One region of the Agromyces arachidis genome, then DNA from elsewhere that is predicted to be linked to it. Evidence: predicted binding sites of a transcription regulator. Region 1 holds the regulator's gene; the other holds the start of a gene.
The links. The regulator HspR, encoded in region 1, represses chaperone genes until heat shock. The targets are predictions, from matches to a motif close to AAGTTGAGTCNNNNNGACTCAACTT.
Positions count from the first base shown of each region.

Region 2: a site for HspR is predicted at 1,316-1,340, ahead of ACUY4T_RS03005 (ATP-dependent Clp protease ATP-binding subunit). Genes of this name have one in related genera too.

Region 1 covers NZ_JBRBDK010000003.1:52,131-55,534, forward strand. The annotation lists gene ACUY4T_RS05145 (GMC oxidoreductase) at 1-1,013, opposite strand, end outside; gene ACUY4T_RS05150 (heat shock protein transcriptional repressor HspR) at 1,128-1,550, opposite strand; gene ACUY4T_RS05155 (DnaJ C-terminal domain-containing protein) at 1,550-2,542, opposite strand; gene ACUY4T_RS05160 (nucleotide exchange factor GrpE) at 2,631-3,314, opposite strand; gene dnaK (molecular chaperone DnaK) at 3,317-3,404, opposite strand, start outside.
Region 2 covers NZ_JBRBDK010000002.1:5,820-9,223, reverse strand. The annotation lists gene ACUY4T_RS03015 (type I restriction endonuclease subunit R) at 1-726, shown strand, start outside; gene ACUY4T_RS03010 (M48 metallopeptidase family protein) at 726-1,055, shown strand; gene ACUY4T_RS03005 (ATP-dependent Clp protease ATP-binding subunit) at 1,358-3,404, shown strand, end outside.

The DNA.
Region 1 (3,404 bases):
ACCGGCCCCCGGCTGCCGGCGATGCGCCTGGCCTTCGCGACCTTGTCGATCTGCTCCTTGGCCCCCATGAGGAAGCCGATGAGGTCGCCGTTGCCGCAGAAGCGCGTGCCGAGTGCGGGCGAGAGGTTGCGGAGGGAGGCGCGATTGCGCAGCAGCAGGTAGGTCGAACCGAAGGTCCCGGCGGCGAGCACCACCCGTCGTGCGCGGATCGCCCCCTCCGCCGGAGGCTCGCCGTCCGTTCGATGCGCTCGGAATCGCACCTCCCACTCGTCCTCGACCGGGCGGATGCCCTTCACGTCGTGCAGCGTGCGGACGTCCGCGCCGTGGTGCACCGCGGCCGACACGTAGGTGTGGTCGAGCGAGTTCTTGGCCCCGTAGTTGCATCCGATGTCGCATTCTCCGCACTGCGAGCACGTGAACCGGGTCCGCCCATGCAGGTTCCCGTACGGTTTCGGCGCCACCGGCAGGAACGGCCCCACTTCGCCGTCGGCATCGGCGAACGTCACGGCGAGCGGCGGCCGGATCACCTCGTGGCCGGCGGCGCGGGCGACCATCTCGAACGCCTCGGTCTTCGGGGTGTCGCGATACGGGTACGGCGTCGCGTCGAGCATGTCCTCGACGCGGTCGTAGTGCGGATCGAGGTCCTCGCGGGAGATCGGCCAGTGCTCGTACCCGCCGCCGGGCAGTGGCGAGTCGTGGACGAACCACTCCGGGTCCTTGCGGAGCAGCACGTTGGCGTAGATCAGCGACCCGCCCCCGAGACCGGATGACACGACGCCCTCGAGCCCGCGGAAGCTCCAGGTCTCGAACAGTCCGAAGATGCCGTCGTCGGGCGCCCAGAAGTTCTCGCCGAAGTCCGTGGGCGTCCGTGCGAACGAGCCGGGCGGGTAGGCGCGCCCACGCTCGAGGAGCACCACGGAACGGCCCGCCTCCGCGAGACGGTACGCCGCGACGGCGCCGCCGAAGCCCGAGCCGATGACGACGGCGTCGACGTGCTCGACCGACTCGACCATCGCACCACCTCCGGTCACGAGCGCGAGCGAGGATTCCTCATCGTCGCACCGCTGCGGGACGCGGCGGCATCCCCCGCATGGGGGTCGGCGGATGCCGCGGCATCCGCCGGGCCGTCAGTCGCGGTCGAGCGGCCGCCACACCACGACGGCGTTCTCGCGACGCACGCGGGTGCCGGCCTTCAGCGAGATCACCTCGCCGTGCGAGCCGGCCGCGAACACCCGGCGGCCCGGACGGTTCAGCATCTCGTCGGCGAGCGCGCGCTCGAGCTCGCGCACCCGGGCGCGGAGGTCGGCGACCTCGTTCTCGAGGCCGAGCACGCGACGGATCCCCTCGAGGCTGACGCCCTCGCTCGAGAGCTGCTGGATCTCGCGGAGCTGCGCGACGTCGCGCATCGAGTACCGGCGCGACTTGCCCGCCGTGCGCTTGGGCGAGACCAGGCCGAGCCGGTCGTACTGGCGGAGGGTCTGCGGATGCATCCCGGCGAGCTCGGCCGCGACCGAGATCACGAACAGCGGGCTCTCGCCGTCGACCTGCATCAGTGGCCCCTCGCCTTGGCGATGAGGTCGTCTCGCGGGTTCTCCGGCGGGAGCATCGACGCGAACTCCCGCAGCTTCTCCTCGGCGTCCTTCGCCAGGTGCGACGGCACCGCGACCTGCACCACGGCCAGGAGGTCGCCGGTGCCCTTCTTCGTCTCGACGCCCCGGCCCTTGACCCGCAGGACGCGGCCGCTCGGCGTGCCGGGCGCGACGCGCAGCTTGACCGGCTCGCCGCCGAGCGTCGGCACCTGGATCGTGGCGCCGAGCGCCGCCTCGGCGAAGGTGACCGGCACGTTCACGCGCAGGTTCAGGCCGTCGCGCTCGAACACCGGATGCTTGCGCACCTTCACCGTCAGCACGATGTCGCCGGGCTCGCCGCCGTCGGGCGACGGATGCCCCTTGCCGCGCAGGCGGATCTTCTGCCCGTCGGCGACGCCCGCCGGCACGTTCACCGTGATCTCGCGACCCTCGGCGGTCTGGAGCGTGATCCGGTCGCCCTTGGTCGCGGTGACGAAGTCGAGGGTCGTCGAGGCGGTGACGTCGCGACCCGGCGTCGGGCCCCCGAACCCGCGGTAACCGCCGGAGGGCTGGCCGAACCGCCCCCCGCCGAACAGCCCGCCCAGCAGGTCCTCGTACTGGCCGCCCTGCTGGTAGGTGTAGCGGGTGCCGCCGGCACCGCCGGGGCCGCCGAACATGCCGCCGAAGACGTCCTCGAACCCGCCGGCGCCGCCGCCCGGGGCCGTGAAGCGGGCGCCGCCGCCCATCGCGCGGACGGCGTCGTACTCCTTGCGCTCCTCGGGATCGGAGAGCACCGAGTGCGCCTCGCTGATCTCCTTGAACTTCGCCTCGGCCGCGGCATCCCCCGGGTTCTGGTCGGGGTGGTACTTGCGGGCGAGCTTGCGGTACGCCTTCTTGACGTCGGCGTCGCTCGCGTCCTTCGAGACGCCGAGGATCGCGTAGAAGTCCTTGTCGAACCAATCCTGGCTGGCCATCGGCGCCTCCCTCCTCGAAATCTAGTGGCTGCCGGCGACCGGGAGGACGATTCGTCCGCCCGGCCGCCGGCGGTGGTGACGGATGCCGCTACGCGGGCGTCTTGACGACGACCTTCGCGGCCCGCAGGAGCGTGCCGCCCAGCAGGTACCCGGTCTCGACGACGTCGGCCACGGTGTCGACCTCGACCTCGTCGGAGTGCTGCTGGAAGATCGCTTCGTGTCGCTGCGGGTCGAACGCCTCGCCCGCCTCGCCGAACGGCGTGAGGCCGAGCTTCTCGACCGATGCGCGCAGCTTGCCTGCGATCGTGGCGAACGGGGTGTCGCCCTCGAGGTCGCCGTGCTTCTCGGCGCGGTCGAGGTCGTCGAGCACCGGCAGCAGCACGGCGACGGCCGCGCCGATCGCGCGCTCGCGCTCGACCTCGCGGTTCGCCTCGGTCCGCTTGCGGTAGTTCGCGTACTCGGCGGTGACCCGCTTGAGGTCGGCGAGGTGCTCGGCCGTCGGGTCGTCGACCTCGGCCTGCGCCGCGTTCAGGATGTCGTCGACGGTGAGGGTCTCCTCGTCGCCGTCGGCACCGGGCTCGGGCGCACCGGATGCCGCGGCATCCGCCTGCGCGCCCTCGGCCGCGCCGCCGGCCTCAGCCGACGCCGCCTCGGGGGCGGACTCGCCGCCCGCCCCCTCGGCACCGGGCTCGCGAACCTGACCCGTCTCGGGGTCGATCCGCCGCTTGTCGCGGATGATCGGCTCGTCGTGGTTCTGGTTCTCTTCGGCCATGGCTACTTCTTCTCGTCCTCGTCGTCGATGACCTCGGCGTCGACCACGTCCTCGTCGGACGACTCGGCGCCCTCGGCGCCGGACGCGTTG
Region 2 (3,404 bases), on a different contig from region 1:
ATCGAGTCGCTGTGGGAGATCCTCTCGCCGTCAGCAGAGTTGCGAGACCACATCGCAACGTACAAGCGACTCTCCGTGCTCTACGCCGCTGTGCGCAACGCCTATTCGGACGCCGGTGGCTTCACCGCCGACCTGGAGCACAAGACGAAGCGGCTGATCGAGGAGAGCGCGACGCAGGAGGGCCTCGGGCGATTCACCAAGGTCGCTACTTTCGACGTCGACACGTTGGAGGCGCTGGGGAACGACGACGGCCCGCCGGAGGAAAAGGTCTACAACCTCCTGCGCGGCCTGCGGAAGGAAATGGAGGACAACCCCGCAGCTGCCGTCGTGCTCCAGAGCATCAGGGACAAGGCAGACCGCGTTATTGAGAACCTCGAAGAACGCAGGGTCACCGGTCTGGCCGCTCTCGACGAACTCAAGGCCATTGCTGAGGAGAAGGATCGGCTGCGTGAGTTCGCGAAGCAGGCTGGACTGTCCGATCGAGCCTTTGGCGTCTACGCCGCGCTGAGCGCAGAGCCGGCATTGAGCGGGCTCAAGGTAGACATCCAGCACATCGCGACGACCATCGAGATCGAGGTCGACCAGTTCCCGCACTGGAAGCAGAACCCGGACGAGCGCCGCCGCCTCCGTAGTGGCCTCTACAGGCCGCTGCTGGACAACAAGGTTCCGGCGAAGGCGTGCAACGAGATCATCGAGAACGTAATGAACGTTCTGGAGAAGGTCTAATGGCCCGGCCCAAGTTGATCCTTACCGCTGACCAGGTGCTCACCCGCAAGGTTATGGCCTGGGCGACGAAGATACGCGTGAACCCCACTCAGGTCGTGATCACGGAGCTGGAGACCAAGTGGGGTTCGTGCGCGCCCGATGGTGTCATCACGCTGGCTGGAGACCTCGTCGACATGCCTGAGGAGTTCCAGGACTACGTCGTCGTCCATGAGCTCCTTCACCTGCGGTACCGCTCCCACGGCAAGACCTTCGCCGCGATGATGACCGCACTTGTCCCCGCTTGGCGAGAGCTCGAGGCGTCGAGCACGGTCAGGGAGAGGCGACAGTGACTTCACCATTCTTGTGAGTGGTCAACGTGACTCGATTGGTCCAAAGAAGCGGACACACTTGCGAGCTTGCCTGCGGGAGCCAGCTGCGGCCAAGGAGGCGCGGGACCGCCGCTGTTCGCGAGCGCCGTGGAATTGCTGTGGCGCCGTGGACCGCGATTGCATGGGTCGACCCCGCCTCCACGCCGAACTCGAACTGGGTTCCCTATTTGCGAGGCCCACGGACTCGACATGTCGGGAATACCCAAGGCCCCGTCGCGTTGAACTTGAGCGTACCCAACTCAAGTTCCCCCAGGAGGACCTAGGTGCCAGACGACTTCAACGAGGCCGGCTCGAGCTCGTTCGACGAGTTCCTGAGCCGCTACCTCGCGGGTGAGCAGGCCAGGCAGGCGCGGTCGATCGACCTCAGCCGGTTCCTGACCTCGCGCACCCAGAGCATCCTGCAGCGTGCCGGACGCTTCGCGCTCGAGCGCGGACAGACCGAGCTTGACGCGCTGCACATCCTGCGCGTCATCGTCGAGGACGAGTCCGTCGCGCAGGCGATCACGCGCGTCGGCGCGAGCCCCGAGCGCATCATCACGGCGACCGAGGCGCGGCTGCCCGCGGCATCCGACACCGCCGACGCCAACGCGGCGACCATCACCCCGTCAGCGAGCCGCGCGCTGTTCCACGCGTACCAGGTCGCACGCTCGAGCGGGTCGACGTACATCGACCCCGAGCACCTCTTCTTCGCGCTCGTGCTCGGGCAGGACGCCCCCGCCGGGCAGGTGCTCGCGCGCGCCGGCGTCACCGCCGACGCGCTCGCGGCCGGACTGGGCGAGCACGTGGCATCCGACGCGTCCGTCAGCCCCGAGACCGCCGGCATGGGCGAGCAGACGGATGCCGCGGCATCCGCCACCCCCATGCTCGACAAGTTCGGCCTCGACCTCACCGAGCGGGCCGCGAACGGCGAACTCGACCCCGTGATCGGGCGCACCGACGAGATCGAGCAGACCATCGAGATCCTCAGCCGCCGCACGAAGAACAACCCCGTGCTGATCGGCGAGGCCGGCGTCGGCAAGACCGCGATCGTCGAGGGCCTGGCCCGCGCGATCGTCGAGGAGAACGTGCCCGAGGCGCTGCTCGGCAAGCGGGTCGTCGCACTCGACCTGCCCGGCATGCTCGCCGGCACCCGCTACCGCGGCGACTTCGAGGAGCGCCTCACCAAGACGATGGAGGAGATCGCCGCCAACAAGGGCGAGCTGATCGTCTTCGTCGACGAGGTGCACTCCGTCGTCGGCGCCGGCGGTGCCGGTGAGGGCATGGACGCGGGCAACATCCTGAAGCCCCGCCTCGCCCGCGGCGAGCTGCACCTCGTGGGCGCGACCACGCTCAAGGAGTACCGCACCATCGAGAAGGACCCCGCGCTCGAGCGCCGGTTCCAGCCGGTTCGCGTGGGGGAGCCCTCGATCGAGGACTCCGTGCTGATCCTGCAGGGCCTGCGCCCCGCGTACGAGGAGCACCACGGCGTCACCTACACCGACGATGCCCTCCGCGCCGCCGTCGAGCTCAGCGCCCGGTACCTCACCGACCGCGTGCTGCCAGACAAGGCCATCGACCTCATCGACCAGGCCGGCGCGCGCCTGCGCCTGAAGCTGGGCGTGAAGGTGGATGTCTCGGGGCTCATCTCGCGCCTCGCCGACCTGGAGGCCGACAAGAACGCGGCCGTCCGCGCCGAGCACTACGAGGAGGCGTCGCGCATGCGCGACGAGATCTCGAAGGTGCAGGAGCGGCTCGACGAGGCGACGTCGAAGGCGGCGGAGCAGGGTCGTGCCGTGGCATCCGCTTCGTCTTCGGCGGATGGCGCGGCCGCGACCTCGACCGTCATCGACGAGGCGCAGATCGCCGCGGTGATCTCGCGGGCCACCGGCATCCCGGTCAATCGGGTCACCGAGGGCGAGCGCGAGCGTCTCGCGAACCTCGAGGGCGAGCTGCACGCCCGGGTCATCGGGCAGGATGACGCGGTCACCGCCGTCTCCCGCTCGGTGCGGCGCAACCGCACCGGCATGGGCGACGCGAAGCGGCCCGTCGGGTCGTTCCTGTTCCTCGGACCGACCGGCGTCGGCAAGACCGAGCTGGCGCGTGCGCTGGCGTCGTCGCTGTTCGACGACGAGGGCGCGATCATCCGCTTCGACATGAGCGAGTTCGGCGAGCGGCACACCGTGTCGCGGCTCGTCGGCGCCCCTCCCGGATACGTCGGCTACGACGAGGCCGGCCAGCTCACCGAGCGCGTGCGGCGCAACCCGTACTCGATCGTGCTGTTCGACGAGATCGAGAAGGCGCACCCCGACGTGTTCAACCTGCTGCTGCAGG